Regions from separate parts of the Nocardia sp. NPDC058480 genome, predicted to be linked through region 2. Evidence: riboswitches for the same ligand, from Rfam matches in the RefSeq annotation. Region 2 holds a riboswitch; the other holds the start of a gene.

Region 1 (3,203 bases), on a different contig from region 2:
CCCCAACGATCCCAGCGTGTAGACGAACGCGGCGGCGATCGCGGCGCCGAGGAAGCCGAACCAGATGAAGCCGCCCGTCGCCGTGAGGCCGAACGTACCCATCGCGATCACGATCGCCAGCGACGCACCCGCGTTGATGCCGAGCAGGCCCGGCCCGGCCAGTGGGTTGCGGGTGAGCCCCTGCATCACCGCGCCTGCCAGCGCCAACGCGACACCCGCGAGCAGGCCCGCGACAGTTCTCGGCAGCCTGATGTAGCGCACGACCCGGTCGGTGTCGGTCCCCTGGAAATCGGTGAACGCGACCACGGCCTGGTCGAGGGTGAGCGGGTGTGAACCGATCAGGATGGACGCGACGCAGGCAGCCGCCAGCGCGGCGCCGGCCAGGATCAGACCGGTGCCGCGAGCGGTGCGCGTCACCGCCGGAACAGCTCGGGATGGATCAATGCGGCGACCAGTTCGGTCGCGTGCGCGATCCGCACGCCTGCCGCGCGGTCGGCGAACAGGAACGGGTGCACGGTCGCGTTCCGCACGGCCGCCAGATTCGCGAATGCCGGGTTTCCGACGATCTTGTCGACCTGGGGCTGAGCGTCGGTGCGCGTGTAGGTCGCCTTGCAGCACAGGCTGGTCAGGATGATGTCGGGGTCACGGGCGATGAGCTCTTCCGCGCCGACGGGCACGTTGCGCTTCACAGTGAGATCGGCGAAGGCGTTCACTCCACCTGCGGCCTCGATGATCTGGGTGATGAAGTCGATGCCGCCTGCCACGGTATAAGAGCCGTCGTCTTTGGGCGTGACGACCGCGACCCGCGGTTTCCCGGCGTTGCCGACCTTCGCGCGGACCGCGTCGATGCGCGAACTCAGCTGCGTGACAACCTCGTCGGCGCGCTCGGAGGTCCCCCACAGGGCACCGAGATCGCGCAGGTCGGCGTACACGTTGTCGAAGCGCACGGTGTCGGGGTCGATCGCTTCATCGGCGAGTCCGTCGGCGCTCGGGCACAGTGGACTCAGCACCCAGGTGCGCACACCCAATTCGTGCAGGCTTGCCCTGGTACCGACGCTGTTCTGCGCTGAGGAGGCGAACACCCCGTTGAAACCCGACATCACGAAGTCGGGTCGCTGGGCGAGCAGTTCGTCGCGACTCGGCAGCTTCTCGACGTAGGGTGCGCGCGCCTGCGCGTCGGCATACTCCGGAAGCACGGCGGAGTCCAGAAATGCCGTACCCACCAGCCGATCGGTGACACCGAGCGCGTGCGCGATCTCGATCGACGGCTGATACGCCGCGTAGATCCGCTGCGGTGGGCCATCGACGGCAACGTCGATCCCACAGTTCACGCGGGCGACAACAGCTGCGCCGCCCGCGTCGGAGAGGGGTTGCACACCGCAACCGGTGACAACGATCGCGCAGGCGAGCAACGCGCCGGAACGTAGGCGCGCGAAAACAGAGCGGGTCAAGAGACGGCCTTCCAGGTCCTCGTGGAATGGGGTACTGCGTAGCCGTGGCCGGTCTCCTGGCTGACGGGATAGTGCGCGGTGAATCCACCTTCCCAGGGCAGGTGCCCCAGTGGCTCCGGACGACAGACGTCGTCCGGATCGATTCACAACTCCCGATCACAGTGGCGAGGGCCGCACCGGTTCCACACCGGTTTCCCGAACACCACGGCTGGTGCACTGTAACAACGTCGGCTCCATCGAGGGTCGGCGCCGGGGTCTGTGCACGGACACCGGATCCGATACACAGCCGACTCCCAGCCGCGTCCCACCGTGCTCGACACTTGCGCCGCGAAGATTCAGCTATCGGCCGAGCACTTCGGCCGGCCGATGATCTCGGCAGTGAGATCGAAGATCAGGAGGAACGCGCATGAGAATGACAACGACACTGGCCAAGGCCGCGGTGGCGGGCACTCTCGCTCTCGGAGTGGTCGGCGCTACTGCGGGCATGGCGAGCGCGGATCCGGGCGGCCACGATCAGCAGCGGCCCGAGCAGGGCCAGGATCATCGGCCCCAGCAACAGCCGGAGCATCACAAGAACGACGGACCGCAGCACGGCTTCTGGTTCTTCGGCACCTGGGTTCCCCTACCCTGACCTACCTCTCACCGCGGGCCCGATACACACCGGGCCCGCGGTGTACCGAGCTCATCGATCGGAGCAACACACGCGCCTGGGGCGACGATTCCGGCGAGTTGCGGTGCGGGACTTCGCTATCCACAGCGGCGGCGCCAATCCATCCCGACGCCGACAACGAATGGTTTGCAGGCGGGTCGGCACCGTATCACCACCGATACCATTCACTCCCCTGAAGCCGACCCGCCTGCTTTCACCGGCGCCGAGTAGCGCTTCGCAAGCGCGAGCTGGTCGAACAATGCCGCCCACCGGACCCGGGGCGAATCTCAGCGCTGGCTGTCACCGGTCCCCCTGCGACATCGATCCGTCGCATCGAGCGCTCAGGACCGCTCGGACACGGCGGTGGCCGCCGGGTTCGTGGCGTCACGGATCACGCGCAGGCCGGTGATCAAGCCGTCGAGTTGCGTGGGGGTCAGCTGACCGGTGAGCCATTGTTCGAGGGCGTCGAGGTAGTCGGGAAGAACCTGCTCGAGGCGGCGGATGCCCGCATCGGTCAGGGCCGCGTAGGCGCTGCGGCGGTCGGTCGGGTCGAGTTGGCGTTCGACCAGTCCCGCGGTGGCCAGCCGGTCGACCAGACGGGTGACGCCGCTGGTCGAGAGCTCGGTTTGGGTGGCGAGATCCGACATCCGTAGGCGGCGCCCCGGGGAGCGACTCAGTCTCAGTAGGGCATTGAGGTCGAGGCCGGAGAGACCGTGCGCCTTCCAGGTCGGCTCCAGCTTGGCGATCAGGCCGTTGTGTGCCTCGAAGAGCAGGCCGGAGATGGTGAAGCGGGGGTCGTCGAACAGCTCGTGCACGGACATAAGGCCAGCTTAGCCGATATTTGCCATGCGGATAGTTGACACGAGGAATACCTACGAGTAAACCTATGCGTAGGCATTATTCCGCACGGCAAATATTGGAGAGATCATGCAGAACACCAGGTGGATCGCGGGCTTCCGGACCGGCGTCATCGACCCGAACGAGCAGATCAAGCTCGCCGAGTCACGGGAGTTCGGTGACGAGACTGTGCGCCACGTCGTGCACATGACAGGTGGCGGCGACGCGGTACGCGTGCGCTTGACCAACCGCTACGGTCACGCACC
Region 2 (3,203 bases):
CCGGCCCGCCTGGAAATCGGGATCGTCGAGCACCGACAGCAGGAACGGAATGTTGGTCGTCACGCCACGAATACGGAATTCGGCGAGCGCGCGCTGGGCGCGCGCGGCGGCGGCGGGCAGGTCGCGACCACGACAGGTGAGCTTCACCAGCATGGAGTCGAAGTAGGCGCCGATCTCCGCGCCCAGGTTCGCGCCACCGTCGAGACGGATGCCCGCGCCACCCGGCGTGCGGTAGGCGGTGATGCGGCCGGTGTCGGGGCGGAATCCGTTGGCCGGGTCCTCGGTGGTGATGCGGCACTGCAGCGCGGCACCGCGAATCTGCACCGTTTCCTGACTCAAGCCCAGGTCCGCGAGGGTCTCACCGGCGGCGATCCGAAGCTGCGACTGCACCAGGTCGACGTCGGTGATCTCCTCGGTGACCGTGTGCTCCACCTGGATGCGCGGGTTCATCTCGATGAACACGTGGTTGCCACGCTCGTCCAGGAGGAACTCCACGGTGCCCGCGTTGATGTAACCGATCTGGCGGGCGAACGCCACCGCGTCGGCGCAGATCCGCTCGCGCAGTTCCGGAGACAGGTTCGGGGCGGGCGCGAGCTCGATCACCTTCTGGTGGCGGCGCTGCAACGAACAGTCCCGCTCGAACAGGTGCATCACATTGCCGTGCTGGTCGGCCAGGATCTGCACCTCGATGTGGCGCGGATTCACCACCGCCTGCTCGAGGAACACCGTCGGGTCACCGAACGCCGACTCCGCTTCGCGCGAGGCCGCTTCGATCGACTCACGCAACTGCTCGGGCGCGGCGACCCGGCGCATGCCACGACCGCCACCACCGGCGACGGCCTTGACGAAGATCGGGTATTCGAGTTCGGCCGAGGCGGTGAGCAATTCGTCGATGTCGGCCGAGGGTTCGCTGGACTTCAGCGTCGGCAGGCCGGCCGCCTTGGCCGCGGCGATCGCCGTGGCCTTGTTGCCCGCCATCTCGAGGATCTGGGCAGTGGGGCCGATGAACGTGATGCCCGCGGCGGCACAGGCCGCGGCGAGGTCGGGGTTCTCCGACAGGAATCCGTAGCCGGGGTAGATCGCGTCGGCGCCTGCGGCCACCGCGGCGTCGATGATCGCCTCGATCGACAGATACGCGCGAACCGGGTGGCCCTCTTCGCCGATCTGATACGACTCGGCCGCCTTGAGGCGATGCACGGAGTTGCGATCCTCGTACGGGAACACCGCGACCGTTCCGATGCCGAGTTCGTAGGCCGCGCGGAAGGCACGGATAGCGATCTCACCACGATTTGCGACCAAGACTTTCGAGAACATTGGCCTACGGTACCCGGCCATGAGCCGGGGACGGACACGCAAGGTGGCTTCGCAGCAATCTTCACACCGCACACCCGCCTACCTGCGAAGTTGCGTTCATCAGGCCGTCACATCTCACCGCGGGGAGCGGCCTGCGGTGCGCGTGGACAACGTGGGCGCAACCGCAGGTCACGGCGCTGTTCACCACGGGGCGGTGACCCGCGCCCGGCGTTGAGGGCCTATGCTGGGCACGCAGCTGGTTCGCCTGCGCGGTGGAAGAGTCGGAGCCCCGACCTCCCGCACAGGTGTCGAAACCCGGGTGCGGATCATGTTCCGCACCGGGTGAGAGGGAACCCGGTGAGAATCCGGGACTGTCCCGCAGCGGTGAGCAGGAACGACCGCCGTCATCAGCACTGGGCATCATGCCTGGGAAGCGACGGCCAGTAGGTCGGTCGATCACACGACCGGTGCCCGCGAGTCCGAAGACCTGCCGACTGTGCCGGATACGCCGTATCCGGCGGCCACCGCCTCGTGGATCGGGCGCGCGGACCACCGATGCCTACTCGTCGCACCTTTCGCGACCTGGTCCGGCCGGGTGGCGTGTGCCCGCGAAAAGGCGACGGCTCTCCCTGCACGACACTGGAGAATCTCCGTGACTGTTTCGCATACTCCTTTCACCGCAACGGTTCTCGGCCTACCGCGCGTCGGCCCGAACCGGGAACTCAAGCGCGCCACCGAGTCCTACTGGGCGGGCCGTGCCGATGCCGCGCACTTGCACGCGGTCGGCCGTCAGCTCCGTCGCGCCCAGCTCACCGAACTGGCCGCGGCGGGACTGGATTCGGTGCCGGTGGGCACCTTCTCCTACTACGACCAGATGCTCGACACCGCTGAACTGCTCGGCGCACTGCCGCCGCGCGTGGCCGGGATCGCCGATCCGCTCGATCGCTATTTCGCGGCGGCGCGTGGCACCGACACGGTCGCGCCGCTGGAGATGACCAAGTGGTTCGACACCAACTACCACTACCTGGTGCCCGAGATCGACGCGGCCACCACCTTTTCGCTGCATCCCGGCAAGCTGCTGACCGAACTCGACGAGGCGATCGAGCTCGGTGTGCCCGCGCGTCCGGTGGTGATCGGTCCGATCACCTTCCTGAAACTCGCCAAGGCCGCTGACGGCGCCGCGCTGGAGCGGCTGCCCGAGCTGCTGGGGCTGTACCTGGACCTGCTGGCCCAACTGGCGGACGCGGGCGCGCAGTGGGTGCAGATCGATGAGCCGGTGCTGGTCACCGACCTGACCGAGGCGGAGATCGCCCTGGTCGGCCAGACCTACAGCGTGCTCTCGGCCGCGCAGAACCGGCCCGCGATCCTGGTCGCCACCTACTTCGGGCACCCCGATGCCGCATTGGCGGTGCTGGCCGAGACCGAGATCGAGGGTGTCGCGCTCGATCTCACCGCGGGCACCGATATCTCGGCGGTCGCGGCGCTGCCCGCTCTGGCTCGCAAGCTGGTGGTGGCGGGCGTGGTCGACGGCCGCAATATCTGGCGTGCCGACCTCGACGCCGCCCTCGCCACCCTCGGCTCCCTGCTCGGCAGCGCCGACGCGGTGGCGGTGTCGAGTTCGTGCTCGCTGCTGCACGTGCCGTATTCGCTGACTCCCGAGACCGGACTGGACGAGCGGCTGCGCTCGTGGCTGGCGTTCGGCACCGAGAAGGTCGGCGAGGTGCGAGTCCTGGCCACCGCCCTCACCGCCGGTGTCGACACCGTCGCCGACGAACTGGGTGCGGCCCGCGCCGCCGCCGACTCCCGCCGGAGCGACCCGCGCCTGCACAACGACCAGGTCCGGGCTCGATTGGCCGCGCTCGACGACAACGACCTGACCCGCTCCCCCGCCGACGAGCGTCGCGTCCTGC

Evidence for each region. A riboswitch is a leader RNA that binds a small molecule or an ion and turns the genes downstream of it on or off. The one in region 2 is predicted to bind cobalamin.
Region 1: another riboswitch for cobalamin. It lies ahead of ACFWO8_RS13190 (ABC transporter substrate-binding protein); the one in region 2 lies ahead of metE (5-methyltetrahydropteroyltriglutamate--homocysteine S-methyltransferase).

The regions. Positions count from the first base shown of each region.
Region 1 is NZ_JBHXMN010000004.1:319,533-322,735, forward strand. Features, by position in the region: gene ACFWO8_RS13185 (FecCD family ABC transporter permease) at 1-417, opposite strand, end outside; gene ACFWO8_RS13190 (ABC transporter substrate-binding protein) at 414-1,451, opposite strand; cobalamin riboswitch at 1,480-1,673, opposite strand; gene ACFWO8_RS13195 (hypothetical protein) at 1,858-2,082, shown strand; gene ACFWO8_RS13200 (MarR family winged helix-turn-helix transcriptional regulator) at 2,442-2,921, opposite strand; gene ACFWO8_RS13205 (GDSL-type esterase/lipase family protein) at 3,028-3,203, shown strand, end outside.
Region 2 is NZ_JBHXMN010000015.1:55,911-59,113, reverse strand. Features, by position in the region: gene ACFWO8_RS26975 (pyruvate carboxylase) at 1-1,314, opposite strand, end outside; cobalamin riboswitch at 1,594-1,803, shown strand; gene metE (5-methyltetrahydropteroyltriglutamate--homocysteine S-methyltransferase) at 1,946-3,203, shown strand, end outside.